Regions from separate parts of the Ruegeria sp. HKCCA0235A genome, predicted to be linked through region 2. Evidence: riboswitches for the same ligand, from Rfam matches in the RefSeq annotation. Region 2 holds a riboswitch; each other region holds the start of a gene.

Region 1 (7,995 bases), on a different contig from region 2:
CAAAAAGACAAAAAGTGATCCTATCGACGTCGTGACGATTCCGACCGGCAACTCCTGCGGAGCCAGAAGAAGGCGTGACAAGATATCGGACAATGTCAACAGAATCGCGCCCACGATCGCCGAGACGATCAGCAGGTTTCGGTGCAGAGTTCCGGCGATGCCGCGTGCAATATGAGGCACCATCAGCCCGACAAAGCCGATTACACCGGCAACGGAAACGAAACTGGCCGTCGCCAACGCGGCAACGAAAAACATGCTGAACCGCAGTCCTTGAACGGGAATACCCAGTGACGATGCTGTGAAATCCCCGGTCAGCAGCGCGTCAAGCCACCGGCTGCGGTAAAGTGAATAGCTCAGGATCAGGCCCAATCCGATCAGGACAAGCGGGAACGTTTCCCATCTTGCCAGTCCCAGACCGCCAAGCATCCAGAATATCACCGAATGAGCAGCGCGATTGTCGCCAGAGAAAATCAGGTAGTTGGTGATTGCGGAAAACAGAAAGGACACCGCCAGGCCAGCCAGGATCAGTTTTTCGGGTGCGCTTGTGCGCAAGCCCTGAACCAGCGCCAGAACAATGCCGGACGCGATCAGACCACCGCAAAATGCCGCCAGCGGCAACGTCCAGATTCCCAGGACATCACCCGTGACGGTGATCACCAGAACGGCGCCGGCAGCAGCACCCGAGGACAGACCGAACAGAAACGGATCTGCCAGGTCGTTTCGCGTCGTTGTTTGCAAAACGACACCAACGACGCCCAGTCCCGCACCAATCACGGCGGCAAACAAGGCACGGGGCAGGCGAAGGTCGAAGACGATCCGGTGCAAGGGCGACATGTCTCCTTCCACCAGACCGGTTCCGAGGCCGATGGCCGAAAAAACTTCGCGTATGGGGATTGGGGTGGTCCCGTAGACGATCGACAACAGCAAAAGGGCGGTCAGAACAACCGCCCCCAGCACTATCAAACGGCCCAATCGGACCATATCAGTTGGTCTCCGGGTGCATCGCCTTCGCCATCTTCTCGATCGCTTCGATATTTGCCGGGCCGGGCGTCAGTTCCTCGTAACGCAGGCCAATCCAGCGCTCGTTCTTTACCGCGTCCGTTTGTGACATCACCGGGTGATCCTTGAGGAACTGAAAGGTGTCCTCTGCGCCGTTGCCGGATTGATAATCGAGCAGCACCAGAAACTCCGGGTTGGCCGCTGCCACGGCCTCCCACGACGTGCGACCCCAGCTGGTATCCAGATCATGCGTCACGTTCTCGCCACCCGCGGCTGCGATCATTGCATCGGGAATGGCGAACTTGCCGGCGGTAAACGGAGCATCGGCCGGCCCGTCCAGCAGGAACACGCGGGGCTTCGCTAGATCGGCTGTTTTTGCTTCGATGGCGGACAGTTGGTCCTTCCAGCGGGCAACCAGCGCCTCGGCCTTGTCCTCGACCTGCATGACCGTGCCCAGACGCAGAACGTCATCAAACAACAGGTTCATGCTGGCCTCGGGGCGATCCTTGTCCAGATGCACGCAGCTTTCGGACAGGATCATGGTCTTGATACCAAAGGGTTCCAGCGTGTCGGGCGTGACGTCACCGCCGGGTTTCATGCCATAGTACCAACCGGCAAAAAACAGATCGGGTTCGACGGCCACAAGGTTTTCAATGGTCGGGTATTTGGGGGCAAGCTCTGGGATATCGCCACGCTGAGCATCAAAATCAGGGCTTGTTTTGTACCAGCCGGTAATTCCGGTAAGCCCCACGATCTTGTCCTGAAGGCCGAGCGCAAAGGCCATATCCGCCATGTTCATGTCATGCACGACCAGACGTTCCGGCGCCGAGTCAAAAGCCAGCGGTTCGCCGCAATTGTCCACGGTGACGGCTTCCGCTGCCGCGCCACCTGCCAAGCCAGCGAAAACAACCACCGGCCAAAGTTTCTGCATCATATTTAAGTTCCTGTTATTATGACAGTTTCCGTTTTCGGATATCCAGTGCGGGGATCATGCGGCCTTCGTGCTGAAAGCACAGATAATCCACGCCGAATGTCTCACGTACCCGGTCTGGGGTCAGAACTTCGACAACAGGCCCGAACCCCGTCAGACGCGTGGCTTTCATCAGCGCCACATGGGTGGCGAATTCCGGGATCATGACCAGATCATGGACGATCATGACGACCGTTACCCCCAGATCAGCAACCAGAGACAGCATGTGCCCCTTGGCATCGGGGTCCAGATGGTTGGTTGGCTCGTCTAGAAACAGCAAGGACGGGTTCTGGGCCAACGCGCGCGCGATATGTGCGCGCTGACGTTCTCCGCCGGACAGTTGACCCATCGTTTTGTTGGCAAAATGCGACAGCTCGGTCGTCGTCAGAACCCGTTCCAGATCAGCCTTGTGCTGAGCCATCGAACGTTCGCCCTGAATCGGGATTTGCCCCAGCGCAACATAGTCTTGCAGGCGCATCCGCCCGTCAGGCATTTCCTGCTGCCCGACCACAGCAATGGAGCGGGCACGTTGGCGGGCGGACAGGGTCCGAAGGCTTTGGCCTTCTATCCAAACATCACCCAAGATAACCCGTTCGATCCCGCACAGCAGTTTCAGCAGAGTGGTCTTGCCGGCGCCGTTCGGCCCGGCGATTGCCAGAATTGATCCTTCTTCCAGACGAAAGGACACATCCTGCAACAGGATATCGCCATTAAGAGCATAGTACTCCAAATTCTCGGCAACCAGAAAACTCATGAAGCGCCACCGGACGGCAATGCGGGTATTCGCGACAAGGTCTTTGCGAAAAGGGCAGGGGGGCGGTCCGAGGCGCTGGTCCAGCCATCGTCACTGTCGCCGAACTGGGTCGCGAATTCGACCAAGGCGGACAGGTCGTGTGATGTCGTGATATCGCCAAACAGGTACTGCGCTTTGCCCGGGGCCTGAAATCCGACCGTCATGGCCCGTTCACAACCTGCCATGCAGGCCACCATTCGGGTTTCAAAACCGTCAGGCAACCGGGCATTCAGCTCGTCTTGCGCAGCCTCGGCAGACATCGCCCCCTGACATGTTGAACAGATCAGAACGTAGTGATCAGAATAGCAGGTCATAGCCATCTCCGTCGTTTGCCAGACGCAGACAGAGGGCACATACCCAGATATTACGCAAACACGCCATCAAGCCTCCTTCCGAGACGCCCCGCCTCGGGTTGGTTTATAGTGCGATGGCAGGTCTCCTGACTTGCGGGTCGTTGCTTGGCCGACCTTCCCAACCCATGCGGGTCAGTGGTGAAGTGGCGTCGCTCACCGCTTACAGTTGCGGGGGCAGTCACGGACTTGGCACATTCCAGCGCCGCACCGTGTTCCCATTTTCATCCCTTACGGAACCATCCCGCTCAGCTAGTCCGGCAATGCCAGACTTGTCAAGCGGCAGACGAAGGCGGTGGTAGATGGAATTGCAACAGCCGCGCCAGCTGTCCTGCTGCGCCAGCCCGGACCGAACGGTGTCAATAGTCTGATACAAGAAGGAAATCCGGCTCGAAATCTTTCTCGACCTTTGAAAACCGTGGAATTGGCTTTTCAAACACATTGTTCGTACGGTCGTCATTCACGGTCGATACCTCGCCAATAAGGCAATCGCCGCGCTCGGCCCAGAAAGCGTGCCAGATGTCGGGCATCAGAGTTACGCTTTACCCGGGCTTCAGCCGTACGTGCTCTTGGGGTTGCAAGGTTACGGGGCAGGCATCGCTGGGGACCGTCATCGGGTTGCTGCGGTCGACGCCACCGTTTGGATCCGGCGCATGAATTTCCAGAAAGAGATCGCCGCCGCCCCTGTTGATGATGTCTTCTGCCTTGATAATATGCCGGTGCACCGGAGAAAGCTGATTGTCTTTCGAGATCAACAGTTTTCTGCACAGAGCATCCCACGCCCGGATTTCAGATCCTTCGTCTAACCAGTGCGTAGAGTGAACGGGAATAGGTAATGTTCGTCGAAATGGCCTTGTGCGTAATCGGTAATATCCCATCCCAGCCCGCGGCTGCGGATCGTTTTGGCCAGAGGGCTGCGCATTTTCTCGGGCGATCAATCCGCAAAGAGCGGCTATGCGGCGCCGAAAGATTGAATGAACGTCTGGGCCTAGGGCTTGATGTGGTTGATTTCGGATCGTTTCATCATGCCATCCCGCAGATCAAAGTTCGTGCGCCCAAGGGGGTTCCGCCCCGGCTCGGGAAACGGTTACGGCCGCCACGTCAGCGCCCAGTTCCATGGCGGCTTGCAGGCTTTCAACCGTCAATCCGCGCAGACCTGACTTGGTCAGATGCCCAGCGCGGCTGAGCTCGGTCAGGACGCCGGCGTTGAACGTGTCACCTGCGCCGATCGTATCGACCACTTCAACGGGTTTCACAGGAACCGAGACTTCGGAACCATCCGCCAGGTAACCGTGCGCCCCATCACTGCCACGCGTGACGATGACAACGGAAGGACCCGCCTGCAACAGCACAGACGCTTTTGCGGATTCGGCTTCAGCGCCCGGAATGATCCAGTCCAGGTCCTCGTCTGAAACCTTGACGATATCCGCACGCGAGATCATACGGTTCAAACGCGTCCGAAATCGGGTTTGATCCTTGATGAAATCCGGGCGGATATTCGGGTCCAGCATCACTGCCCGGTCGGAACCGTGGCGGTCCAGAAGGGCGGCGTAGGCATCTGCGCAAGGTTCACACGCAAGGCTGATTCCGCCGAGATACAGGGCAGAGACAGCAGGAAGCTGATCGGGCATGTCTTCGGGCAGCAACATCCGGCCCGCAGTGTTTTCATCAACAAAGCTGTACGACGCGTGTCCATCCGAGAGCTGCACAAAGGCAAGCGTGGTCGGACGGTCCGAGGTGATCACATGTGTCGTGTCCACATGGCTCGCTTTCAGCGCATCGATCAGTTGTTGGCCGAACATATCCGATGACAAACCTGTCAGCATCCCTACCGGAACACCCAGACGTCCCATCGCGACGGCTGTGTTCAGAACTGCACCACCAGTATGTGGCACAAAACCAATTGCGCCCGATGCGGTCGGTTCTGAAATCATATCTATCAGCGCTTCACCACAGCACAGGATCATGTCTTGGTCCTTTTTGGTAAGAAACTTCGGTTAGTCTGGTTGCTGTCTCAGCGCATTCTTGCAGAAGTTGTTTGCGCCGATGATCCCGAACTCTGCCTGTTCAGATACGTATAGGTTCAGGGAGCGGCGCAAATCGCTGAAGCGGCCGCCGCCGTTGAACGCATCCTTGAAGTTGTCACTGAATAGCCAGCGGTTTTTCTCGGCAACGCCGCCGACGAGGAAAACGCCCCCCTCCGGCATCAAGGTGACCGCCAGATCACCCATCAAAGCACCCAGATGGGTGGTAAAAATCTGCGCGGCTTTTTCGGCGACCAGATCGGTGCCGTTACGGGCATCGTTCAGAATGTCCTTTGCAGAGCGCGCCTGAGTTCGCGCTTGACCGGCTGCCAATTCAACCGCCTGATACAGGATCGGCAGGCCGGTTCCGCTTAGGAACATTTCTGCTTCCAGCGCTAGGCTGTCCCCAAAGAAACAGCCCGGTGCGATGCGACGTGCCGCCTCAAAGATATCAACTTCGTCGCGATGGCGCGGGTACAGGCCCACGTGCCCGCCTTCGCCGGAAACCGTGTGATACCTGCCTTCGGAATATAGCAACGCACCAACGCCAAGCCCGGTTCCGGGCCCTACGACCAACCGTGTGCCTGCGGGCGGCGTTGCCTGACCCTGCAAGACCGCAACATCCGACCGGGTCACCTCGGCCACCGACCACGCCGCAGCGGTGAAATCATTTATGACAAAGGTGCGCTCTGCTCCTGTTGCTTTCGCCAACTCGGTTTCCGAAAGATCCAGGTTTGCGTTTGTCAGCTGAATCGTTCCGTCCCTGACCGGCCCGGCTCCGGCTGCTACGACGGCCTGTGGGTTGGTTCCGATCTCGTCCCTGAGATCATGGAACGCCTCGAGCAGATCTTCCAATGTACCTGTCGGGTGTTTCCGAAGGTCTGCCAATTCTCCGTTCGTGACGACGCCCAGACGTGTGTTCGTACCGCCGATATCCGCGACCAGATTCCAATGCTCATGCACGGCACCAAATGGTTGCGCTAACGGTTGAGAGACGCTCTGACCCTCGGACAGGGCGGATTTCAGCGCCATGAAAGACGCTTTGGGCGTTCTCACAAGTGTTTCGAAATCCACGTCCACCAGTCCAAACCTCTTCTCGTACCCGAAGGCCCATTCATAATTGTCCAGCAGCGACCAGACAAAATAGCCATTCACCGGAACACCTTGTGCCAAAGCGTCCAGCACGGCCGCAAGGTGCTTGTCGAGATAATCGATACGATCATCGTCCTGCACGCGCTCCTCACTCGCCATACCGTTTTCGGTGATATAGATTGGCAGCGCGCCCGTATAGTCTTTCCTTGTTCTGACAAGAAAGCGGGTAAGGGCAGAGGGATCGATTTCCCATCCCATCTGCGTTTTGGGTAACGGTCCGGGAACCTCTTGCAGGCTGGGCCAGGCGGCGTCCGCCGGGGCAATCAATTTTCGGGTATAGTAGTTCAACCCGCACCAATCGACCTGTGTGCCGATGGTTTCAAAGTCGTTCTGCCAGCCCTTGGGCAAGTGCGGCTCCAACCCCTCCAAGGCTGTTTGGGGATATTCCTTGTTGAAAACACCGCCAAGGAAGAACCGGTTGTAGATCGCATCGTAGCGATCTGCGGCAAGCCGCGCTTCCGCGCTGTCATCTGCTGGCTCGGACCATTCGAGGTTGAACACAGCACCCAGATTGCCCATCCCAAGACTGCGCATGGCCTGAATCGCTCGCCCGTGGGCCAACAAAACGTGATGCATTGCCCGGGCCGCGGCGCGGATATCGCGCAGACCGGGCGCATGGTGGCCTTCAAAATGGCTCAGCCAACTGACACACCAGGGTTCGTTGATCGGCGCGGCACTGAACATCCGGTCGCCGATCCGACCCATGACGACCTGCGTATAGTCCGCGAACCAATCCGCGATGTCGCGATTGCACCATCCCCCCTGATCCGCAAGCGCTGACGGCAGTTCCCAATGATAAAGCGTCACGCAGGGGCGGATACCGCGTTCCAGCAGGGCGTCCGCCAATCGGTCATAATAGTCCAGCCCGGCCTGATTGACCTGACCACGCCCGTCCGGCAGTACGCGTGCCCAGCTGGTCGAAAAACGATAACAGTCAAACCCGGCCTCGCGCACCAGATCGAAATCCTGCTCGAACCGGTTCAGGTGATCGCAGGCGACGTCTCCGTTTTCCCCGCGCACCACGTTGCCCGGCGACGCCGCAAAGGTATCCCAATGAGTTCGCCCCGCCCCGCCCTGCGCGTGGCCTTCAATCTGGTACGCAGAGGTGGCAACACCAAAGAGAAAATCTTTGGGAAAATCAGCGCGTGCGTGTTTCATGGTTGCACCTTGTTGGGCGCAGGGCCGGTTGACCTGCCCACGACCAGTTCGGCCTCCAGCAGCCGGGTTTTGACGGGATCATTCGGGGATTTGATGCGCTGGATCAACATGTCAGCCGCCATTTCACCCGCCTGACGGACGGATGAGCGCGTTGCCGTGAAAATCGGAACATCCTGCCCGTTCTTCAAATAGGACAGGTCGTCGTCATGGGCGATCACTGACACATCCGTACCCATCGCAAGCCCGTTTTCGGACAGCGCACGCCGTACGCCGATGGCAGAGATCATCGATGAACACAAAATAGCGGTCGGAGGGGACTCCAGGCGCAACATGTTCTGCGTTTCGTGATGGCCGTAAACCTCTGTCATTTCAGCGCTGCGCATCAGATCGGCATCGGGCGTAAGCCCGGCCTGACCAAGCGCCTCAAGATATCCGTCGCGGCGGCGTTGGGCAAAATCCATATCTTCCAGACCGTTGATCAGAGCGATACGGCGATGGCCAAGGTCAATCAGAAAGCGTGTGGCGCGCATGAACGAACTTTTGTTGTTG
Region 2 (7,995 bases):
TGGCTACGCGGCATCCGGATCAGAATTGTCACGGGCCGCCTTCCGCTGGCCGGTGTCGCAACAAACGATCTGAGACATGCGGGCGGATGTGTTCGATCGAAACCTCGATCTGTTTCGTTTGAAACAAGGGGTGACGGGCGGTGAGGTCAGTCTTCCTCGAACGGGTCCCACTCGTCTTCCACCTCGGGAAGCGCTTCGGTCTCGACCTTGGCGGCGCGTTGCTCCGGCGTTTCGATCCTGGTGATTTTCGCCTTTGGGAATTGCGCCAGTACCGCCTGCACCAACGGGTGTTTTTCGGCCTCGGATTTCAGAGCCAGCTCGGCCTCGTGCCGTATTTCTGCAATTGTGGGGGCTTCTCCGTCCGAGACGATCGAGACAGCCCACCGATTTCCTGTCCAGCGTTGCAAGGCAGAGCCCAGTCGTGGCGCCAGATCTGCCGGTGCCTGGACGGCAGGCGTGAATTCGATTCGTCCGGGTTGATAGGAGACGAGGCGCACGCCGTTTTCCACCTCGACCAGCAACTTCACGTCGCGATTGGTCCGGATCAGTTCCACCACGTGGTCGAAGGTTGGGTACCGGGCAAGGGCCGTCTGGGTATCCTGCGCCAGGGCTGCAACCGGTGCGCCACCGGCACCGCGAGGGGGCGGCGCATAGGCAGGTGGATGGGCTGCGCCAGCCGGCGCCGGACCGGTGCCCGGTCGGGATATCGAAACGCCGCCATTGGGCCCGCCCGGCGGCGGTGGCGGGGCATCTTGCAACCGTTTGATCAGCTCTTCGGGGCTGGGCAAATCCGCCACATGGGTCAGGCGAATAACGGCCATTTCAGCGGCCATCATGGCGTTGGGGGCAGCCGAGACTTCCTCGAGCGCCTTCAGCAGCATTTGCCACATCCGGGTCAGAACCCGCATCGGCAGAGCCTCGGCCATGTGTTGGCCCCGGGTCCGTTCGTCCGGAGAAACCGTCGGGTCCTGCGCCGCGTCAGGCGTGATCTTCACGACGGACACCCAATGCGTGATCTCGGCCAGATCGCGCAGCACCGCCAGCGGGTCTGCGCCTTCGGCGTATTGGCCGCTCAACTCGGTAAGTGCTCCGGCGGCATCACCGCGCAGGATCATATCCATAAGGTCCAGAACCCGGCCACGGTCTGCCAGTCCAAGCATTGCACGGACCTGATCGGCGGTCGTCTCGCCAGCCCCGTGCGAAATCGCCTGATCCAGCAACGAGGTCGCATCCCGGGCCGATCCTTCCGCTGCTCGGGTGATCAGCGCCAGCGCGTCTTCGGCGATCTGGGCGTTTTCCGCTTCGGCGATCTTGCGCAGCAGGCCAATCATGTCTTCGGGTTCGATCCGGCGCAGGTCGAAACGCTGGCAGCGGGACAGCACGGTGACAGGCACTTTGCGGATTTCAGTGGTTGCAAAGATGAACTTCACATGCGCGGGCGGTTCTTCCAACGTCTTGAGCAGCGCGTTGAACGCGCTGGTCGAGAGCATATGAACCTCGTCGATGATATAAATCTTGTAACGCGCGCTGGCGGCGCGATAGCGAACACTGTCAATGATCTCGCGGATGTCGTTGACGCCCGTACGGCTGGCGGCGTCCATCTCCATCACGTCGACATGGCGGCCTTCCATGATGGCGACACAATGTTCGCACTGACCGCAGGGTTCGGTCGTGGGGCCACCGGTTCCGTCGGGTCCGATGCAGTTCATCCCCTTGGCGATGATCCTTGCGGTCGTGGTTTTGCCGGTGCCGCGAATACCGGTCATGATGAAGGCCTGCGCGATCCGGTCGGCCGCGAACGCGTTTCTTAGGGTGCGCACCATGGCATCCTGACCCACCAGATCGGCAAAGGTTTCCGGGCGATATTTGCGGGCGAGAACCTGATAGGCGGGGCTGGAACTGTCTGTCATGTCTTCTCGTTGGGATTCGGTGCTTGGGCACAGCGTAGTGGCCACCGTTGCCCGCGTCCACAGCGGGGCGCGATGATTTTTGATTTAGAAACGAGTCGCTTTCGCACTAAACTGCATCAGCGGATTTAATGGCTCATTTTTGTAAAGAGTTCTTTGGGGAGGACAGGATTCATGTCGCAGTTGGTGATCTACGCCCTGCAAGTCGGTGGCGGAACGCTGGCACTGACCTCGATGCCCGGACGCGGCGGAGATTACTCCAGCGATCTGGACATGATCGCAGCCTGGCAGCCGGGGCTTGTTGTTTCGATGACGACGGATGTCGAAATGCTTCAGGACGGGGCGCAGGAATTTGGCAGCGATATTCAAAGCCGCGCCAGCCGATGGGTTCACCTGCCGATCGAAGATTTCGGAGCGCCGACAAAAGCGATTGATGACGCGTGGCCGTCCGTCAGCGCCGCGGCCCGGCACGCGCTGTCCGGCGGAGGTCGCGTATTGGTACACTGCCGCGGGGGATGTGGCAGGTCAGGTATGGTTGTCCTTCGGCTTATGGTCGAATGCGGCGAACGCACGGACACGGCGCTGCAACGATTGCGGGCGGTGCGCCCTTGCGCCGTCGAAACGGATGCGCAACTGGCCTGGGCCTCTCGGCGTGCCCAGGCACAGGTCAGTCTGGATTCAGATTGAAATCTGCACGGGCGCGCAAGCAGGTTTCCGAGGCCGGATCGTGGAAACTTCGATCATCGCGCAGGGTGGGGTCTTCACGACGCCGGATGGCATCGCACTGAACGTGTTTCCGAAGATCAGGTCGGCATAGCCGTTCAGCGGCTCAATTGCGGTTTCGGGCTGCGTCCCGCAAAAGACACGAATGCTGTCTGATCGCGCGCGGAAAATTGCATGACATCCGTCGGTGCAATGTGACAGCTCACTGCTGCCCTCAATCTCGAAATCGTCACTGGTGGCCGAGGTCGCCTGGGCCATGGCTTCGGATATCGAGCGCGCCAGCCGCGCCAAAGCGGGGCAGGTTTTACCCGTCCGCTGACATACTGTTGCACTGAATTCATGTGTTTTTGTCTTCCAGATCATCCTGCGCCCTCCGCGCTTGGTGGACAGGATATTTTGGACAGGTGGGACATCGTGATGCCGTCAGGACCTGCCCGGACACCCCGCCCGAGTTTCGGTTTCGTTTCCGATGGCAGGTCTCCTGACTTGCGGGTCATCGCTTTGCCGACCTTCCCAGCCTTCGGGGCCAGTGGTGTTTCGGCATCGCTTACCGCTTACAGTTGCGGGGGCAGTCGCGGATTTGGTTGTTGCCTGCATGACCAGACATTACCGCACCGTGTTCCCTTTTCACCCCGACCCCTTGTGGAGGCCGGAAACCATCACACAACCGCTAGCGTTTGAGCACGCATCGAGTCAAGCCGATCTTTTGGCCGGACGCTTGGTCATGCTGGATACGATGTTGGTTCATGCATAGTGTCGAGGGCGTTGAGGTTCGGAAACCGGATTTACCAAGCGCAAAGCCAGAGATCATGTTGGACACAGAGCAAACGGTATTGACCGAAGAGTTTCGCTTTCCGTCCGGGCAGAAAACACTGTCTGCCCGGTTGTACAGCCCGCTGACCTCGCCCGAAATCGTCGTCGTGCTGAACAGTGCAACGGGTGTGCCGCGCGATTATTACTGTCATTTCGCACGATGGCTTGCTGCCAAGCAGGGTATGGCCTGCCTGACCTATGACTATCGCGATTACGGGCATTCCTTGACTGGCCGCCTGAAAGACTCGCGTGCGACGATGGCGGATTGGGCCTTGATCGACATGCCCGCGGCACGGGCGGAAATGCGCAGACGGTTTCCCGATTCGCAGCATTGGACCATCGGCCATTCGATCGGCGCGATGTTGGGGCCTGTGCAGCCGGATATCGATCTGATTGACCGGATGATCTGTGTGTGTTCGGGGCTGGTAACCCTAAGCGACCATCCATGGCCCTATCGTGGTTTGGCAGGATTGTTCTGGTATGGTCATGCCCCGCTTTTGGCCCGAGCCTTTGGCTACCTTCCCGGAAAGGCGATCGGGTTCGGCTCGGATCTGCCGGCATCGGTCTATTGGCAGTGGCGCAAATGGTGTACGGCGCCTTTGAACTATGTGCCTGAAATCGGGCATGAGTTACCTGCGGCGCAGTGGAAGGATTCTGGAACGCCCGTGGATTTGTTCACCTTCGAGGACGACCAGATGGTGCCGCCGGACGCGGTTTGGCGGCTTGCGGATCTTTACGGCCCCGATGCCAACCGCCACCTGCTGAGCCCTGCCGATTTCGGGTTGTCCGAGGTTGGTCATATCGGAGCATTTGCCCGGCGCAATGCAGCGGTTTGGCCGCGACTGATCGCTTGATCAGACGCGGCGCAGAACGGGCCAGGCCCCGTCCAACAATCACCGGTTGCGAAGTTTCTTTTCCTTCATGACGCCACGGACCATCTTGCCGAACGCTTTGTCCCGCGCCCGAGACTGCGCGACGGTTTCAGAATTGCGCTGATCTTCGCGCCGAAGCTTGCGCCACCGGTCCAATCGAGCCGGATCAAGCGTGCCGTGGCTGATCGCCTTTTGCACGGCACATCCGGGCTCGGAGCTGTGCTGGCAATCCGAAAAACGGCAGTCCCGGCTCAACTCGGCAAGGTCCGAGAAAACGTCGTCGATCCCATCCTGAGCGTCCACCAGGCGCAACGCGCGCATTCCGGGTGTATCGATCAACCAGCCACCGTTGCGCATCCGGTGCAATGCGCGTGCGGTCGTCGTGTGCCGGCCCCGTGCGTCATCCTCGCGAATGTCCGAGGTGGCAAGATTCTGATCGGTCATGGTATTGGCAAGTGTCGTCTTGCCAACGCCCGACGAACCAACCAGCGCTCCGGTCTGGCTTTTTGGGCACCAGGACAGAACCTTTTCAACCTCTGCCGGGTCCAGCGCGTTGATCGCCAGAACCGTCAGGAACGGGTCCAGTGATTGCACCTGTCCCGAGAAACTGTCAGGGTCCGCCGATTTGTCGGCCTTTGTCAGAACAACGACCGGGTAACACCCGGCCTGATACGCAAGCGCCAAATACCGTTCCAGCCGGGGCAGGTTGAAATCGGCATTGCACGAGCTGACGATGAACAGCACATCGACATTGGCTGCGATCAGTTGCATTGCGGCGCCTGTACCGGCGGCGCGTCGGTGCAGCAGGCTGCGCCGGTCGAGCAAATGGCGCACGCGTTTGTCGTCATCGGCGAGAACCCAATCGCCAACGGCATAGCTGCCGGTCGTTTGATCGGGGGTCAGCAACGGGACTTCGCCGTCAGGGTTCAGCCCGATCAGGCGGTCCCGATGAACGGAAGTGATGCGAAAAGGTGTGCAGGAAGGATAAGCCGCGTGTTGCGCAGCAAAGTGAGAGGACCATCCCAGGTCCGAAAGTGCAAGAAACATTGGTTTGCCTGTCGTCAGAAACAGCACTCCCGACGGATGGCGATCGCTCATCCCCGGGTCATGTGTTCAGGCAGTCAGTCGATACCGTGAGGTCAGAACCATGCTGCCCGAAGGGTCTTTGCTACAATCATAAAGCCCTCCTGCGGCTAAGGTTCGTAAAGTGAGAGGTTGGACATCGACCCAAGCGGGGCTCGTTGTGGCTGCTTCCTTCCGGACCTGACCAGGTTGGCGAGGCGCTCGCCCGCGCCAACCTCTCGACTCAGGATATAGGGAAGGCTTCGGCAAAAGACAACCCGTCAGAGCGTCAGCCGAATGCGTGCAAAACCGTTTTCGTCAGGGTCCAGAATCTTGGGGGCAAACCTGTTCAATTCGTCGACATACTTGAAAGCACCGGGACCGGTCCGAAGAATGGTCGTCACCCCCGATTTCGGCATCAGAGAGAACGGATAAGGTTGTCGGGCCAATGGGTCGGGTGGCAGGCGGTGCGTCATGTAATCCCGCAAAATGTCCCGGATATCCAGCGGGGGCAGATCGATAGCCGGGGCCGATGACACATGCGGGAAATGTCCGCCCCCGCTTGCGCGATAATTATCGAGCGCAACGACAAATGCCTGATCGGGTTGCACGGCCTGGCCTGCGCAAGTCAGATGATGCACCCGCCTGTGGCCGGGATGGATCATTTGCCCCCCGACATCGTAACGCGCCGGTTGCGACGGGTCGATCTGATAGGACAGGCCAAAGATGACATCGAAATTGTATCCCGCCCGATCCCGGTCGAACAGCTCTGCCTCGGCGTCGGGGAATTGTTGGTTGAATGCGCTGGCTGACATCTCCAACCACTCCAGCAGCTGCGCGCCCGTGATCTGAACCGCGCGCAACTCGTTGGGAAAGACATGCAGGTCCGCCACGTGACGCAGACAGATTTCACCGGGCGGCACGTCCGTATAGTGCCTGGGGCCAGAGCGTCCGCCGCATTTGGCCGGTGACGCGGCTGACAACAGCGGCAGCTCTGCAAGCGTGGTGCCGTGTAAGAAAGGGCGCAACGCGGCTGCCTGTGCGGCTGCCACAAGCGTCAATCCACGATCCGGCGCACAGAAACTGAAATGGCTGTGCAATGTGTCCGAGACGCGCGCAACGGGCGCGGCCATGTCCTGACGGGTCTGCTGATGTGCGGGTTCAACCAGATGCGCGATTTCCAAATCTTCGCCAATCGCGGTGCCGCCCACCGAAACCGGGCGCAATTCGGTGTGGCTGTCGACAACACGCAGCCCCGACTGGGGCTGTAGGGTAACGGCCAGATCGATTACTCCAAGATATGCGCCTGCCGAGCCGGGCATGACAACCGGCGTTCCATGCACCAGCCCTTTCACGTAATCCACATTCGGGGTTTGCGCGCCGATGCGTGCGGGAAGGTTCAGGTGAGTGTGCCCGGCGACAACAGCGTCGATGCCCTCAATCGCGGCCAGGGGAATAACGGCATTTTCAGTGTCGGTCGCTGCGTCCGGGTGTCCAAGCCCGGAATGGGCGAGCGCCACGATCAGATCGCACCCCTTTTCGCGCAAGATACGCGTCAGGGACCGTGCCGCGACAACGATGTCGTCCGCCGCTACGGTTTCGTTCAGATTGTGTTCTTCCCAACGCGTCGTCTGCGGCGGCAGAACCGAAAACACGCCGACGCGAATGGGCACATCCTTGTTTCCCACTCTCACGACACGGTCAAGGATCGTAAAACGCTGCCATGATTGTTGTTCTCCGGACCGATGAAGATTGCCGCACAGAACCGGGCACGGGGCTTGTGCAAGGGTCTTGTCCAATGTCGGCAGCCCGAACCCGAAATCATGGTTGCCCAGACCAATCGCATCATAGTCCAGCGCCTTGAATGCCTGCATCATCGGGTGGGGATTGTCGTTCCGAACGGCCCATTCGCCCATCGGCGTTCCCTGAAGCGAATCCCCGTTGTCGAACATCAGCACCAGCGCGTCTGTGGCCTCGTGTCGGGCCTTGCGGATCAGGCTGGCGGTGCGTGTCAGCCCAAGCGTCGGGTCCGGTGTGTCCGCGTAATAGTCAAAACCGGTCAGATGCATGTGCAGGTCGGAGGTGGCAAGAATACGAATACGCCCACGGTCTTTTGTGGGTTGAACCTGCGTCGATGGGTTTTGCTTCACTTTTTTTGTTCTGCTTTTGAATGTGGTAATGGGCTAAAATCATCAAAGCGCAGTCTAGATGATTTTTCCGAGGCCGCCATGCGGCTTTTCGGCGGCGCGTCTCTGCGTTTTGCGTCTTGAATTGCCATTGCAACAGGGCCTGAGACATGGCAGCCCTGTGCGCAAGACCAGAAGGAATTCCAATGAAAAACGCAGAGCAGGTGACTTTCGGTGGCTCGGGCCTGAATCGGGCAGCGCATCTTCGTGGGGATTCAGAGAAGCTGGCCGAGATGGCGCGCGACCCTGCTGCGCGATGCATATTGCTGTGGCGAGGCAAGCTTTTGGTCGTGGGCGCGGCGCTGGATCAGCTTGCCCTGACGCAGATGACTCACCCGCTGGTATGCGATGGCCCCGGCGGCGTGATCGAAGCACCGGTTTTTCTGGGCCTGAACGCAGAGGGCGCACCCCTGTTTGCCGCGGATATCTCGG
Region 3 (7,995 bases), on a different contig from region 2:
TGCCCAGCTCGGTCACGAAGCCTTCGAATTGCTCAAGGTATCCGAAGTCATCGTTAACCTTCTGGAACATGGCGGCATCGACGGAGCCTGTCATTCGCGACAACAGCCCGCCAAAGTAGTCGTTAATGCCATTGTCGAAATTGGTGTAAATCTGAAGCTCGGCTGCGGTTCCAGTGGATGTGTAAGCAGCCATGGTAATGCCGCGATGCCAGCTCAACGCGAACGGCCAGCCGAGAGTGTCCACTTCATCTAGCAGATCGGCGTGAAGCGCCTCGTACTCGGTGTTCGACAAGCCTCCAGATGTGATGCCGGCCATGTAGTTGGCAAAAGCGTTCGAAACTGCGTCATCCATCAAGGTTTGGATGGCGTCTCGGTCGCGCTCTCCGGCGAAAATCAAATCTGCGATCTGGGATGCCACAGGCAGCAGATTGCCGGTGATGGCACCGTCAGCTGCTTGGTATCGATTGAGCAGAACACCTGAACCAACTCGCGTTGCGAAGTCGGCACTGCTTTCGCCATCGGCAGTTGCAATGTACTCGACCTGGTGCGAAACGCTGGCGCAGAGATTGTCGGCGCGGCCATAAGACCCGCCCTCATCTGAGTAATAGATCTGACGTTCCAAGTGCGTGTATTCAGTCGAGTTTATGCCCAGAAAACCTGTCCGCGCAACGCCATAACTGCCAGCATCTACAACGCGCTGAGTCGTCCCTGCTGGCCTTTGTGCAAGGACCGCAAGACGATCCATTTGGCGTTGGCAAAGTTCGCCGTGGGCAAGCGCATAAAGCGTATTCGCGAACTGCTGGTTGATCAGGTAGTCGGTTTCCGAAAGCGGCGCACTTGCAGCGAGGACAGGCTCGTCCCGCAGCGCACCATCAGCAACAGTACGCCACGCCACGTCGCCCAGGGCCGATCCTTGAACGCTCAGCCAGATCAGAGCGAGCTGCGCCACTGTCAGCCCGCCTTGGATGGGAACGAACGCGATTGCCCCCACAAGAATGCGAACGATAGTGTACTTTGTGTCCGACTGGTTGCCGAAGGTTTTGCCATCGGCGGCGGTGTCGAAGACAAGCACGTAAGTCGTATAGCTGCCGACGATCAGAGCAAGCAAAAGGCACGCCGTATTGAAGATCGAAATCAAGTCTGTGAGCAGCGTTACATCTGTCAAAGACCCACCTTCACCGGACACAAATTCCACCACGCCACCAAAAACACGCGTCAGAAGATCCACCGCATAATCGTTATCTGAAAGATTGAAGAGATCACTGAACTCCATGGTGCCTCCGTGGTGCTTCAAACACCGCTGCTCGATGGTATTGGGGGAGGTGTTCGTAGCCTGCTTCCAACACTCTCGATGCAGTGCTTCGAGGAAGTGGCCCGGCAACGATCAAGAGTGGCGCTTGTGCTTTGAATTCTGGCAGGGATCCGTCGCTACAGCGACGGGTGTCAATGAACAGCACATCAGTCGAGATTTCATTGGCGATTTCATCGACCACCACCACATTTCTGCGTTGATTTAGCCGAAACGTCTCACGTGCTAGGCTCAAACGCCTCGCATCTGGATCAGTGCAGAAAATCTGACGCGTGCATGGCGCAAGATATGCGGCTCTAAGCCCCAAGCTGCAGCCCAGTTCAGCTACGGTCTTTCCTTGCCATAGCTCAGAAAGCCAATTGTTTTCTGTCAGTTCCTCGCCAAAGTTCAACTCCGTTACCAATTCTGGATGAGATTTGGCCGCTGCGGGGACTTTCAAACCTTCAGGAAACGCGAACGAACAGCCCTTAATTTGATTGGTGTTCATAATCCGGCTCCCTGAATCAGTTGCGGCCTAGAATTGTGATTGTGCTGACCACGCCGCCTCTCGGGATCACCAGGCGTTGGCCACCCATACTGGTGCGCTAACGACCACCGGATGTATCCTCGGACCATTGATTGATCTTCATTGTTGGTGGGCACCCATCGGCGCGGCATTAGGTAGCCGTGATCACTCCCATCACTACCGTGGATCGACAAACCGTGAAGCGGGGGAAAGCCGTTGTCGCTCAACCACTGATCCCAGGCCACAGTCTTCTCAGCATCGTCAGCTCTGACGACAACGAGCGTGCGTACCGGGCACTGTCGCGGCGGGCCGGATTGCCCCTGATCAGGCAAATCCGGCGCGCAAGCGCCTTTTTCTTTTGTTTTTTCTTGCTCTTTTTTTGGCGGACATTTCTGTCCGGGCTCTGAGGTCAGATTTGTCCGGGTTTTCGGACAAGAATGTCCGCCTTTGGCGGTTGGAAGGCGGACAATATTGTCCGGCTTTTTTTCCTCTTCTTGTTCGCGTAGTTCTTGAGCTGCGAGATGCGTTGCTTTGGTAGGGACGTATTCTGTCGAATGCCTGAGACCATTCCCGCGCTTAATATCGAACCACTTGCCGTCGAGTTCTTTAATCAAGCGCTGGATGGTCTTTTCGCTTTTTAGGCCAAGGTCTTCGCATACCTGCGAATGAGACGGCCAAGCCTTCCCTTCGTTCGGTCCTGCTTCCTTGTTGCAGCGCCAAACCGCCAAATAAGTCGCAAACTGGAATGCGCGCGGACTGAGCTCTGAATCGAGCAACAACAACCGTAACCACTGGAGCTGAACATCTTTGAATGGACGGAGCCTTTTCATGTTGCATCCGCCCGGAAACCGTTTACCGTTTCCTTGTAAGTCGTTGATTTCTCGTCGTGAACAAACGGGGTCCGTTTACAGTAAAACCGTTGAAAAACAGACCTCACTGGCGGATTGCAAATCCGTGTACACCGGTTCGATTCCGGTACTCGCCTCCAGTACCTCCAATGACTTGCGGTACTTTTTCCCTCCTCGAGGTTCAATATCCAACCAACTATTGGATTTTTCGTGTTGCGATCTGGTTCTGTTCCATCCGACTGCGAGCATTCTTGGCATATGCCGCCAGCTTGCGTTCAGGCAACACCTCGCCGTACTTCCTTGGCATCTTCATCTCGAAATGTTCAGAATTGGTGACCTGAACCATTGTTCCGGCCCTTTCAGATGTATACCATTCTTGTAGTCAGATTGCGATCAGGGACGGCCAAGCAGGCCCTTTAAGCGGTTCAGGCAGCGGCAGAATGGTGCCGCAAACAAAGCTGTCGGATTGTCTGTCTTCCATGGCTGGAATTGACCTGCCATTACCTGTGCTGCTTCGACTTGGTTGGAACGGCATCGCACCCGCTCGAAACGTGCAGGCTGCCTCATGCAATTTGTCCAATCCTTCTTTCTGACGTGTTCGTCAAACGGGGTTCCCGAAAGCATTGCTCAAACAACAGCCCTTGAGCAATATTATGTCTCACCATCGCCGAAAAACGAAACTTCATGACAACTCGGGAAGGATGAACTAGGACTCTAACAAAGAAAAAGTTCTGGACGTATTGTGGAACACATTGCCTTTACCTTCGAGATGGGGGTCGTTTGCACCCTGCTGGCTTTCACCGTTTTTCTGTTCGTTTCCGAGATCATAAGGATCGACCTTTCCGCCATATTGGTTCTGGTTCTCATAGGCTTGCTCAGCTACGCGCCCGGGCTGGGAAATCTGGCGGATGTCACCCTTCTGTTCGACGGCTTCGCATCCAATGCCGTCATCTCGATCATTGCGGTCATGATCGTCGGGGCCGGTCTGGACAAGACGGGGATCATGAACAAGGTGGCTGCCGTCATCCTCAAATACGGCGGCAAATCCGAAGGCAGGGTTGTACCAATCATTTCCGGCACCGTTGGCGTCATATCCTCGTTCATGCAGAATGTCGGCGCCGCTGCTCTGTTTCTGCCGGTTGTCAGCCGAATTTCCACACGGTCGGGCATACCACTGTCGCGCCTGCTCATGCCGATGGGATTCTGCGCCATTTTGGGCGGCACCATGACGATGGTGGGGTCGTCTCCTCTTATCCTGCTGAACGATCTGATCCTGACGGCAAATGACAGTCTGCCGGCCTCTCAGAAAATGGAGCCCTTCGGCCTGTTCTCGGTCACGCCGATCGGTGCGGTTCTGATCCTGACGGGAATTGGTTACTTTCTGCTGTTGGGACGTTGGGTTTTGCCCGAGGCTGAAGGGCCTGACAATACGGGTACCGGACAAGGGACACAGGAATACCTGCAAAGGGTCTATGGCCTCAAAGCCGATGTGTTCGAAGTCGTGGTGCCCGAGGACAGCCCTTTGGTCGGCGAGATTCTGGCCGACATCAACCACGAAAACCACCTGTACATCATTTCCACCTTCTATCGCGGCAAAACCTCGATGGTTCAGGTTTTGACAGCGGAAATTGCAGCGCCGTGTCGGCTGGCCATCGTCGGCCGCCGTTGGGAGGTCGAGAAGTTCGCCGAGAAATACGGGCTGACCGTTCTTCCGGATTTGGACATTTTCGTCGAAGAGTTCGCCCCAACCAATGCAGGCGTGGCCGAGGTGGTCATCACGCCCGACAGCAAGCTGATCGGCAAATGCCCCCGCGAGCTTTTGTTTCGCAAGACCTACGGGATGTCGCTGCTGGCCATTCACCGCGGCGAAGAGACGCTGAGCCATGTCGAGACCGAGGATCACGAATCCACTCAGATCGGGCTCGAAAAGTTTCAGGCGGGCGACATGCTTGTGGCGCATACCAGATGGGACAACCTGATGCGGATCAAACGAGATCCGGATTTCGTCGTTGTGACGACGGACTTTCCTCAGGACGAGTTGAGGCCGCAAAAAGTCGGCTGGGCCCTGGCATTCTTCGCCATTTCGCTGTCGTTGATCCTGTTCACGGACGTCCGGCTTTCACTCTGTCTTCTTACCGGCGCGGTGGGCATGATGCTGACCCGTGTGCTCAGCGTGGACGAGGCGTACCGCGCGGTCGGATGGAACACCGTATTCCTGCTCGCTTGCCTTATACCTTTGGGACAAGCCGTGCAGAACACAGGCACGGCCGCGTGGATCGCCCAGCAGATCATGATAATTCTGGACGGCTGGCCGCTCTGGTCGTTGCAAACCGGCATCGCCATTCTGGCGACGGCCTTTTCTTTGGTCATGTCCAATGTGGGGGCCACAGTTCTGCTGGTGCCTCTGGCGGTATCGATTGCGGTGGCGGCGGGTGGAAACCCGGCCGTCTTTGCCCTGACGGTCGCCATATCGACCTCGAACAGCTTCATCATCCCAACCCATCAGGTAAACGCGTTGATCATGGGTCCGGCCGGATACAAGGTGATGGATTTCGTCCGCTCCGGCGGAATAATGACAGCGCTGTTTCTGGTCGTCTCGCTGCTCATGATAAACGTCATCTATTAGCGCAAGAGGGTCCGGGGTGTTCGGTGGTCTTTTCCCATCATCTGGAAAGGTTCAGTCTAGGCACCCGTTCACTATAGTCTACGCCCCTTGCTGAGATACCGTTCGTCGCCCGGCCCATCTCGGGCTGGAGCCCGGCACACCATGCCGCCCATCGACGCCCACAGGTCGCTTTCCATGCCTCTGCATCATTGTTGCGCGCGACTCGCTTGACAAGCAGGCCAGCGGTGCCGCATGTCCCTTTCGTTGGTGTCGGTGAGAGCCGATGAAAAGGGAATGCGTCAACGGTCTTGCCGCCAAACGCAGCCGCCCCCGCGACCGTGAACGGAGAGGATGCCCAATGCCACTGGCCCGAAAGCCGGGAAGGCGGGACATCCGACAGAGGCCCGCCTCTGGCATCCGCAAGCCGGGAGACCTGCCAACAACCGAAGTTGAAACCGGGCGGGGTGTTCCGGTGTCGGGTCCATGACCAATCGTGGCCCGCATGAAACCCCGTCCCCCGCGAAGAGGATTTGGGGGGATGAGAGACATGACCGAGACCGCACCAGTCGAGTTGCTGGTCTGTACCACCTGCCGTCGCGGCCTGCCTGTCGAAGATGATGCGCAACGCCCGGGCGCTTTGTTGCACAAGGCCCTGGAACAGGCAGACCTGCCCGACGGTGTCACCCTGAAAGCCGTTGAATGCCTGTCAAACTGTGATCAAGGCTGTTCGATCGTGTTGCGCGGGCCGGGCCGCTGGACCTTCGTGTATGAAAACCTGAACGAAACAGATCATGTCGACGTCATCGTCGACGGCGCGACCAAGTATCTGGCCACGGAAGATGGTTTGGTGAAATGGCGCGAACGCCCCGAACATTTTCGCAAGAACTGTGCCTCGCGCATTCCCCCGATTGGAGCCTGACATGTCGAACCTCGAAAAACTCCCCGTCACAGTGATCACCGGCTTTCTGGGCTCGGGCAAGACCACTTTGGTGCGTCACCTGATGCAGAACCCACAGGGCAAGCGCCTTGCTGTCGTGGTCAACGAGTTCGGCGATGTAGGCGTCGATGGCGACATCCTGAAATCCTGCGCCATTCCTGATTGCCCGGCGGAAAACATCATGGAACTGGCCAATGGCTGCATCTGCTGCACCGTGGCAGATGATTTCATTCCCACCATCGAGGCCCTGATGGCGTTGGAGCCGCGCCCGGATCATATCCTGATCGAAACCAGCGGTCTGGCCCTGCCGAAACCGCTGCTCAAGGCATTCGACTGGCCTGACATCCGCTCGAAGATCACCGTCGACGGCGTGATCGCCTTGGCCGATGCCGAGGCTGTGGCCGCAGGCCGTTTCGCGCCCAATGTCGAAGCGGTGGACGCCCAGCGCATGGCCGATGACTCGATCGACCACGAAACGCCCCTGTCCGAGGTGTTCGAGGATCAGATCTCGTGCGCCGACATCATCCTGCTGACCAAGCCCGACCTCGCCGGCCCCGAAGGCGTGGCCAAAGCGCGCGAGATCATCGCCGCCGAGGCGCCGCGCCCCCTGCCCGTCGTCGAAGTGGCCGAAGGTGCCGTGGACGTGCGCGTTGTGCTGGGTCTGGAAGCCGCCGCCGAGGATGACATGGACGCCCGCCCCTCGCATCACGACGGCCATCACGATCACGAGCATGACGATTTCGAAAGCATCATCGTCGAGCTGCCCGAGCAGACCGATCCGACCCAACTGGTCGCCAATATCGAACGCCTCGCCAATGAACTGAACATCCTGCGCGTCAAAGGGTATGCCGCCGTTCAGGGCAAACCCATGCGCCTGCTGGTTCAGGCGGTAGGTGCCCGCGTGCGTCACCAGTATGACCGCCCGTGGGAACCCGGTGAAGACCGTCGTTCGCGTCTGGTCGTCATCGCCGAGCATGACGATATCAAAGAGGCGGAAATCCGCGAAATCCTCGTGGGTGTGCGTGAGGCTGCCGAGTAAGACACATGCACGTCGTCTTCCGCGAAAGCCACGGGCTCGAGGAAACCGAGACCCCAACCGATCTGGGCCAGAGCCCGGCGGATCTGGTGGTGCTGTCCTTTTCGGACAGCGATCTGGGGGCTTTCGCGGCTGGCTGGCATCGCGGCGGCGGACCGGAAGGGCGAATGCCGACCCTGCGGCTGGCGAATTTGACGGCGTTGAAACACCCGTTGTCGGTCGATACCTATGTCGAGCAGACGCTGGAGGGCGCCAAGGGCATTCTGATCCGGCTGATCGGCGGCGTCCCCTACTGGCCTTATGGGTTGCAGCAGGTTCTGGCGCTGGCGCAGGCCAAGGGCATCGCGCTGGCGGTGCTGCCCGCTGACGGGCGCGAGGATACGCGGCTGGATGACTATTCCACCCTGCCGGTCTCGACCCTGCGACGTCTGGCGCATCTGTGCGATACCGGCGGCGAGGTCGCGGCACAGGCGGCGCTGGCACAGATGGCTTTGGCGGCGGGGCTTTATGCCGGTCCGGTGATGGGCGCCAAGACCTTGCCCGAATGTGGTACGTGGTGTCCGGATCGCGGCGTAATCCCGGTGGAAACCGCATTCGAAAGCAAGGCCAAACGAATCCTCGTCACCTTTTACCGCGCTTACCTGACCTCGGCAGACACCGCCCCGATCGCCGTCCTGATCCGCAGCCTGCGCGCCCGTGGATTCCAGGCGGTGGGCCTGTTTGCCCCGTCTCTCAAGGCGCCTGTGGCCGCCGAC
Region 4 (7,995 bases), on a different contig from region 2:
GGCGTGACGCGGAAAACAATCGAGTGATCGGCAAGAAAGTGGTTCCACGTGGTCGGATAGTGGAACTTCAAAAGCGATCCCGCATCCGCAAAGGGCGACCGGCCCAACCAGCTGCGCACGGCGGATTTCCCGTCCATCGTATAGCTCTCGGCGCCTTCTTTCAGCGGCATCCGCGCCAGACGGTATTGGCCGTCCTCGTGCAGATAGAACTGCGATGGCATGCCGGCAGCCTGGCACCTGTCGAAATGGGCTTGCATATAGGCTGGGGCTTCACCGCCTTCGATCCCCGTCACGCCCGGATCATCAGGGAAGGTCCGGCACAGCGCAGGGTGGTTGCCGCCGCAGTGATAGCACTCGCGATTGTTTTCCCAGACCAGCTTCCAGTTGCCGTTCTCGATGATCGTGCTTTCGAAGGCGACCTTGGCATTCGCAAGATCATGCGGCTCAAGATACGGGCGCGCGATATTGGCGAACGTGTCAAAATCCGGGGCGACATCCGCCAGACAGATGTAAACCAACCCGGCAAGCTCGCGGCAATGAACCGTCTTCAAACCATGCTGTCTGGGATCAAACTCCGGCCCCATGTCGCGGGCCCACAGCAATGAGCCGTCAAGTTCGTAGGTCCATTGATGATACGGGCAAACCAGCTTCGGCGCGTTGCCTTTTGCCGCCTTGCATATGATCGAGCCGCGATGGCGGCAGGTGTTGTGAAACGCCCGGATCTGGTTGTCGGCGCCGCGCACGATGATCACGCGATAGGCACCCACGTTGTATGTTACATAGTCGCCGGCTTTCACCAGTTCGCAGGCAGGAATGGCAAAGAGCCATTCGCGATAGTGGATGGTTTCCAGGTCGGTCTGAAAGATCTCGGGGTCGGTGTAAAAGGCCCGTTCCAGAGCATAGCCCGGGATTCGACGCGCCAACAGGTTTTGGACATTGTTCACTTCTGGCTCTCCTGCCGCGCCCCGCGGCATTGCTTGGGCAGATGACAGGGAGGAACCGTCCGGAGGCGCGCGAGGACCACGTCCGAAACCCGTGCCCCCACCGCCACCCGCGGTTTGACATATCTGCAAGGTTGGTTTCCGGACTTGAAAGGGGCTTGCACCCGGTTGCGACACCTTCCCGGGAACCTCGTCCCAGTGGTTGATTGTCGAACCTGACCTTCCTTACCGTTGCGGGGGCAGTGCCGGAATTCCACCGGCTTCCCAATTCTCCGCTGTCTGAGAATCAAGCAGCGGCACCTCACGATGGCAGCCTACTTTTTACCCGCTTGGGCGCTGAAATGCTTGCGACATTTCCGGTTTCAAAACAGACATGGAAATTTTCCGGCAGCGTGGACGGCGCCGGGATCACAGTCCTTGGCACAGGGGCGTGGCAGGCCCGCCAGCATGGCGTTTTGCGGTGGCCGATGGCCTTGCGATGGATGCGGCCACGTCTGACATCGGCGCCGCCTAATTGTCCCCCAACCGCGACGGCGAAGGCCCGGCTGCTCGGATCAGAAACGAAACGCTGCACGTCGCCTGAGCATGGCTGGAAAAGAGAGTGTCAGGCCAAATGAAGGAGGTTTGCAGCAAACCCTTTTAGGTGAAGTTGATCCGTTCGGGATAGTGCTGGCTTTCAATGGGGCAGGTGAAAAAGGCCAATATCCGTCATGCGAGAGTTGTCAGTCCATCCTATCAACGGCTGGTAGAAAACCTCGTTTTGTCCATAAAAAATTGTCTTTTTCGGGAAAAACCATTACGTTTTCCGAAAATGGTGGAAAACACCGGAGGCAGTAAGAGAGCAGATGCCAAAACCGAAAACAGGTGTTTTGCGGACAACAGTTCCTTCGCGCCTCATAGGAAAACGGGATGGCCTGTTTTTCCTCTGGGGGCAGATAGAACGCGCGCGCTTGAAGGTCGACGGCGGCGAACGCGCCGAGGGTGCAGCCCCGGACGGGCCAAGGGCGAACACGGCTGGTGAGGTCAAGGGATCGACGACAGCATTGGTGGACGAGTTTATTTTCTACTGACTTTTGTGATGAAACCGGGCCTGGCGGCCCTATTTCTTCTCGAAGAATAGGATGACTTCACCCAGACGGACGCCATAGCGTGAGACATACGCGCGGTTCAGCAGACGGTCGTCATCCAGCAGCCACATCCAGTCGTCGAATTTGACACGCATGGTCCCGTCCTTGATCGGCAGGTCGATCTTGTATTTCCAGTTGAACGTATCCCCGCGTTCAATCCCGCTGGCGGTGCCCAGCACGCCAGGAGCCGTACCGGTCCACGTATCCTCTCCGGTTTTGGTCAATGTCCAAATGCGCTGTTCCGTCGCGCCATCGTCGTACACGAAGTCTTCGACCAGTGTCAGGGTTTCGCCGTCCCATGTCCCGTCGATATCAACTGTGAATCTGCGGGGGATATTTCCCAAAACATCCTGAAACTGACCGTAGGCCACTGTTTTGCCTTCGAAAAATTCCTCGAGGTTCAACTGTCGGTCCGACAGAAACGTTTTTGGTACCTTCGGTTTGCTGGAGCAGGCCGCCAAAATTGCAAGGCTTGCGATGGCAATGCAGGCGATGAAAGAGCGAAAGGTGATCATTGCAACGGCTTCCCTTCCGAAGTCGCGTCATACCCGTTTGACCCACTTGGATGAATCGGTTTCGAACTGGGGCTTGGACGCATTGTGGCGATCAGTTCCGCGACCTTGACGCCAAACTTGCGCATTTCGGACCGGTTCATGATGACGCCGGTTTCTGTCAGATACATCCAATCGGTGACATCCAGCGTATGTCCACCAGCGTCATCTGGCAGAATGATGCGATAGTTCAGTTTTACCGTGGACCCCGAGATGATGCCCCGACCTTCGCCCACGATATCATCCGCCATTGCCGTGAACGTGTTGCCGGTTCCCAGCGTCAGGTACCATTTGCGCGTCATCTGTTTTCCGTTGGAATAGGTGAAGTATTCGGTCAGAGTGCCCGAGTTGCCTTGCCATTCGCCGAACATGCGCGCGACAAAACTGTTCGACATTTTGCCATTGGGGCCATAGATCAGGCCCTCGGACAAGATCTCTCCGTTCAGGTGTTTTTTCAGCGAAAAATTTGGCCCGGTGCCACTGTAATCGGACGGCGATTGCGCGCGAAAGCTCAGCAGCCTTGCGCGGATGAAGACAGCGGTCAGAAGGACCAGAAGGATGATGGTGAAAGCGTTCATTTGCTTGTGACCTCGGTGGGCAGGGTCAACACCATCCCGAACGCTCCGACTTTCAGGATACAGGGCAGCACCGCATAGGCAAGATTGAGTGTATCCAGCGCCTGTGCGGAATTGGTTTGACCGGGGGTGAAACCGCTGCGTTCCAGCAGCGGCAGAGTGAAAAAGGCAGCCAGGGCGAGGCCCAGTTTGCCAGCGAAGGACCAGACGCCAAACGCGGCTGATGCGTTCAGCCCGGCCCGGGTAAGGACGATCGAGAACATGGCCGGCAACACGACCATATCTGCGCCCAGCGCCGCGCCCGAGGCGAGACAGATCATTGCAAAACCCGCAAGATTTCCTGCACTCAGTGTGGCAGCGCCGATAAAGCCGGCAATCGAGAGCGGCATGGCGATGATCAGAGTCTGTTTCGGGCCAATTCTGTTGCTGAGCTTTGCCCAGAGCGGGACGCTCGCGCCTGCGCTCAGGAAAAACAGGATCAACAAAGGACCCGCCTTGCCCGGCAGTTGCAGCCGGTCTTCCACAAAAAACAGAAACAGGGTGGAGGTTATGGCAACCGGGAGGCTGTTGACCAAAGCCAGCGCAAGAAGGCGCAAGCCACCGGCCTGACCCAGACCTGCAAAGGACAGGCCTGATCCGGTGATCGGTCTGCGTCGCCAGATCGGGATCGTCAGTATCAAGGTCAGAACGGACAGCAGCCCCAGAAACGCTCCGAATGCGGGGTAGCCTTGGGAGTGTGCCCCGAAAGCGACCAACAGGGCCGGAGCGCTGGCTGCGATGACCACCCCGGTCAACTGCCCGCCTTCACGATAGGCGGCCAGTGTCATCAGCTCTTGCGGATCGGTTCGCTTCGCCAGAGTTGCGCTGCGACCATACAGAAGAATGGTTCCCAGGCTGTACGCCGAGAACAGCAAGATCAGGATCGCGACCAGTTCCGGCACGCTGGCACCCTGCGGCAGATTGAAAAGCAGGGGAAACCCGATTGCCAGCCCCAAAGCCGCCATCGCCGCAAATGCAAGCTGGCCGCCGGGCCATCGGTCGATTGCCCAACCGATCAGCGGATCCTGCACCAGATCCACCAAACGGATCACCAGCAGCACCGTACCAATGACCCCAAGGCCAATACCCAGGTTCACGGCTGCAAAGCGCGGCAAGTGGATATAAAGCGGGATACCCGCCGCAGCGAGCATCAACGCATAGAGACTGACCCGGGGATAGAGCATCACCGCCCCTGTAGCCTGCGCGTGAAGGACGCGGACCGCGTGTTGTCTCCCAGGAACACGGACATGAAACTGCGCTTGATGCCCGGATACGCCATGGTGCAGGTCTTTTGCCCGTTCAGCCAGAAACTGACCTTGTCGGGACCATCAGAAACCGCCAGATAGCTGTCCCCTTTTGCCACGGCATTGAAACACCGGTTCAGTTGGTCGCGAACGGGTGCTGACCGGCCGATGCGGTCCATCTCGTCCAGGGTCGAGTTGACCAGCGCTTTCTTCTTGATGTTCTTGCGATAGGTCAGTTGCAGGGCGATATCTTCGCTCCAACTGAACGGCGCACCTTTGGGCGTATAGAGTTTGGCGTCATAGATCGGCAAACCCAGATACCGGAACGTCGCGGTTCCGCGCAGTTGGGCATCGTTCAGTTCTTCCGTGACCGGCGACGCGACCAGCCCATTGGGGATCAGCAAGGAAAGTGCAAGAAACGCTGTGCGCCATATCGCCTTATTCAGCGGCAACAGATAGGGCCGGGTCTTTCCCAGGAATGCCATTGTCAGCTCCGATGGTTTGCGGGGCGCCATTTATTCGAGCAACGACATGCATCGCGCTGGCTATCCCGTCTTCGTGAAATCCGTGCCGGTTGTAAGCACCGGCAAACCAAGTTCGGTTCTGTCCCTGCATCTCGCGGATTTGCCCTTGCGCCTTCAGGGCGGCCTTGTCGAAGACCGGATGGGCAAATTCAACCTGGTCATAGATCTTTTCCGCGGGAATTTCTGATGAAGCGTTCAGCGTTACAAACAGCGGGTCACTGTCCGGAATGTTCTGAAGCCGGTTCATCCAGTAGGTTACCCCCACATCTCCGGCTTGCGAACGATAGGTCCAGCTTGACCAGCAGGCGCGCCGCTTTGGCATCTGACCTGGGTCACAATGCAATGTGGCCGTATTGGGCTGGTAGCGGATTGCGCCCAATGCAGCGGCTTCCGCGGGGGTCGCGCCATCACCCAAAATGGCAAGCGACTGGTCCGAATGGGTGGCCAGGATGATTTCATCGAACTGATCCACGGCGCCCTGGCTGTGGATGGTGACGCCCATCTCGTCACGGGATACATTCTGAACAGGGCTGGCCAGACGTATTTCTGCCCCCCGCGCACGAAGGGCCGCGTCGATCCGGCGGACATACTCTATGCTGCCGCCTTTGACCGTGTACCATTGATGCTGGTTTGCGCGACCACTTGCCAGCAAAGCGTGATTGCGGAAAAACTGCACCAAAGAGCGTGCGGGGAACTGATCCACGAACTCGACCGGCGTAGACCAGATGGCACCGCACATCGGCATCAGATAATTGTGCCGGAACCAGTGACCCAGCCGCAGCTGGTCCACCAATTCGCCAATCGTGGTGTCATCGTCCTTGGCGGCTTCTGGGGCTTCTTTGCCAAACCGCAGAATATCAGCGATCATCTTATAGTAAGCCGGACGCGCCAGATTGCGCTTTTGAGCGGTCAGTGTGCGCAGATTGTTCAACCCGTATTCAATGCGGCCATTGTCGATTGTCGCGCCAAAGCTCATCTCGCTTTCGATCACGGGCACGCCCAGCTCATCAAACAGCCGGGTCAGGTAGGGATATGTCGCATAGTTGAAGACGATGAAGCCCGTATCGACCGGTTGATCCCCGTTCTTTCCGGCCATCACCGTGCGGGCATGGCCACCAAGCCGAGGTTCGGCCTCATAGACTGTCACGTCGTTGTTTTCTGAAAGATAGTAAGCGGCGGAAAGTCCCGAAATACCTGCACCTACAATCGCGATTTTCTTCCGTACACCCCGGGGTTCGTCGAACATTCCAGCCTCTTTATGTGACAGTTTACAAAAAGATACGCAGGGTAGGCACAAGTGGATCAATCCGATTAGAAGTTTTTAACAGATGCACTACCTTTTGGCTTCTGGTTTGAGCTTCCGTGACCTGCGCTACCGTTTTGATCCGAAGCGGATGCGAGGCCGTATTATGGTGAAACACAACTGAATCGGCCCACACATGAGCAGCTTTGACGGCAAAACCATTTGGATCATCGGCGCAAGCGAAGGGCTGGGTCGCGCTTTGGCGCATGCGCTTGGCCAACAGGGTGCTTCCCTGATCCTGTCTGCGCGCAATCTTGAGCGGTTGTCCGAACTGTGTTCTGAACTGCCGGATGCGCGCGCGATCCGGTGCGATGTGACCGAGTTAGACTCTGTTCGTTCGGCTGTTGCCGAGGCGGGGCATGTCGACGGGCTGGTTTACAATGCAGGTGCGTATGACCCCATGCGTTCGGCCGAATGGGACACCGAGGCGTCGCTCAGGATGAGCGATGTGAACTATCTGGGTGCGCTACGGGTTCTGGGTGAAACCGTTCCGGGTTTTGTCCGGGCAGGCCAGGGAGAGGTTACTTTGATCGGGTCACTGGCCGGGTATCACGGGCTGCCCGCCGCAATCGGGTACGGAGCCAGCAAGGCCGCGCTGATTTCTCTGGCCGAGACGATGCGACACGACCTGGCGGGTACGGGCGTGACGGTGCGTATCGTCAATCCGGGCTTCATCAAAACCCGCCTGACCGAAAAGAACGGTTTCAAGATGCCGATGTTGATGACGCCCGAGGATGCGGCGGATCGCGTGGTCAAGGCAATGTCTCGCCGCCGTTTCCGTACGGATTTTCCGGCACCGTTTTCCTGGTTCATTCGTCTGATTGACTACCTGCCGGACCTGCTGGTTTATCGTGGGAAATAGACTCTAACAAAACTGTCCCTGACAGAACCAGCCGGCGGACATCGTGCCTCCGTGCCCATAGAACAACCACAGGCGCTCCCCTTGTTCTGTCACCACCACCCAGTAATCGCGTACACCGCTGCGCCAGTTGGGGTCATCCAGCCACCATTCCGGCGCGATGCGTTCCGGGCCGGTGGCCTGTGCCAGTTGCCAGTCTCGTCCACGCCAGCGAAAGGTGCAGGGCACATTCGGGGTTTCCGGGGCCATCACGGGTTCGGGCTGCCACATCAGCAAGGGGCGGGGGCGCGGCGGGGCAGGCCAGTCGCGCGCGGGTTCCGACCAGGCCGCCGCCAGCGTTTGCGCCGTTTTCTCGGGGATATGAGAGGCCGCAGGATGCCGCCGGGTGATCGCGTCCAGCCCGACCCGCGCGCCCAGCTTGGCCGTAAGGTCATCCACGGCTGTATTGCCCTCAAGCCGGTTGCAGGCCACGCGGCGCGCTTCGGCATGACCGGCGATGGTGCGGGCGTGGATGGGTTCTGTCTGGATCGCTTCAAGCCGCAGCAAGTCGATGCCATAGCCTGCGTCGATCTTGTCAACTTTCATCTCTAACAAAGGGCGAATGCGGTTTTTGTCATAGGTCGGACGGGCCAGGCCGATCTCGATGATTTCAGCGGCCTGATCCGCACGGTGGGCTTCCAGCCGCAGCGTGCGGGCCCCGCGCCCCTTCTCTTCCAGTTTGGTGCAGAGCGTTGGCAGAATCCGATCGACAGCGGCCATCACGTCTTCGACCAGGCCAATCGGGTTGGGCAGAGTCATCCGCACCGCAAAGTGATGTGGCGGACGGGCGGGC

What was found. Region 2 has a riboswitch for cobalamin ahead of GOW56_RS20420 (hypothetical protein). Riboswitches for the same ligand answer to the same signal wherever they lie in the genome.
Region 1: it holds a riboswitch for cobalamin, as region 2 does, so the genes downstream of both, GOW56_RS04505 (DUF1636 domain-containing protein) here and GOW56_RS20420 (hypothetical protein) in region 2, are expected to answer to the same signal.
Region 3: it holds a riboswitch for cobalamin, as region 2 does, so the genes downstream of both, GOW56_RS16930 (DUF1636 domain-containing protein) here and GOW56_RS20420 (hypothetical protein) in region 2, are expected to answer to the same signal.
Region 4: it holds a riboswitch for cobalamin, as region 2 does, so the genes downstream of both, GOW56_RS17335 (aromatic ring-hydroxylating dioxygenase subunit alpha) here and GOW56_RS20420 (hypothetical protein) in region 2, are expected to answer to the same signal.

Annotation. Positions count from the first base shown of each region.
Region 1 is NZ_WQDQ01000002.1:91,093-99,087, forward strand. Features, by position in the region: gene GOW56_RS04490 (iron ABC transporter permease) at 1-981, opposite strand, end outside; gene GOW56_RS04495 (ABC transporter substrate-binding protein) at 983-1,933, opposite strand; gene GOW56_RS04500 (ABC transporter ATP-binding protein) at 1,950-2,723, opposite strand; gene GOW56_RS04505 (DUF1636 domain-containing protein) at 2,720-3,076, opposite strand; cobalamin riboswitch at 3,174-3,371, opposite strand; partial or broken gene GOW56_RS04510 (D-lyxose/D-mannose family sugar isomerase) at 3,472-4,088, opposite strand; gene GOW56_RS04515 (carbohydrate kinase) at 4,153-5,079, opposite strand; gene GOW56_RS21730 (ROK family protein) at 5,110-6,168, opposite strand; partial or broken gene GOW56_RS21735 (GH1 family beta-glucosidase) at 6,145-7,446, opposite strand; gene GOW56_RS04525 (LacI family DNA-binding transcriptional regulator) at 7,443-7,995, opposite strand, start outside.
Region 2 is NZ_WQDQ01000016.1:43,608-51,602, reverse strand. Features, by position in the region: gene GOW56_RS20430 (DNA polymerase III subunit gamma/tau) at 147-1,910, opposite strand; gene GOW56_RS20425 (dual specificity protein phosphatase family protein) at 2,082-2,594, shown strand; gene GOW56_RS20420 (hypothetical protein) at 2,586-2,993, opposite strand; cobalamin riboswitch at 3,084-3,306, opposite strand; gene GOW56_RS20415 (hypothetical protein) at 3,377-4,297, shown strand; gene rsgA (ribosome small subunit-dependent GTPase A) at 4,337-5,413, opposite strand; RNA gene ffs (signal recognition particle sRNA small type) at 5,521-5,619, opposite strand; gene GOW56_RS20400 (bifunctional 2',3'-cyclic-nucleotide 2'-phosphodiesterase/3'-nucleotidase) at 5,659-7,527, opposite strand; gene nudC (NAD(+) diphosphatase) at 7,710-7,995, shown strand, end outside.
Region 3 is NZ_WQDQ01000010.1:117,915-125,909, forward strand. Features, by position in the region: gene GOW56_RS16915 (DotA/TraY family protein) at 1-1,273, opposite strand, end outside; gene GOW56_RS21860 (hypothetical protein) at 1,260-1,796, opposite strand; gene GOW56_RS16920 (helix-turn-helix domain-containing protein) at 1,793-2,644, opposite strand; gene GOW56_RS16925 (SLC13 family permease) at 3,432-5,288, shown strand; cobalamin riboswitch at 5,516-5,723, shown strand; gene GOW56_RS16930 (DUF1636 domain-containing protein) at 5,815-6,186, shown strand; gene cobW (cobalamin biosynthesis protein CobW) at 6,188-7,243, shown strand; gene cobN (cobaltochelatase subunit CobN) at 7,249-7,995, shown strand, end outside.
Region 4 is NZ_WQDQ01000011.1:22,816-30,810, forward strand. Features, by position in the region: gene GOW56_RS17335 (aromatic ring-hydroxylating dioxygenase subunit alpha) at 1-974, opposite strand, end outside; cobalamin riboswitch at 1,056-1,260, opposite strand; gene GOW56_RS17345 (hypothetical protein) at 1,787-2,011, shown strand; gene GOW56_RS17350 (DUF3833 family protein) at 2,041-2,583, opposite strand; gene GOW56_RS17355 (DUF3833 domain-containing protein) at 2,580-3,197, opposite strand; gene GOW56_RS17360 (MFS transporter) at 3,194-4,417, opposite strand; gene GOW56_RS17365 (hypothetical protein) at 4,417-4,962, opposite strand; gene GOW56_RS17370 (NAD(P)/FAD-dependent oxidoreductase) at 4,916-6,247, opposite strand; gene GOW56_RS17375 (SDR family oxidoreductase) at 6,441-7,166, shown strand; gene GOW56_RS17380 (DNA polymerase Y family protein) at 7,170-7,995, opposite strand, start outside.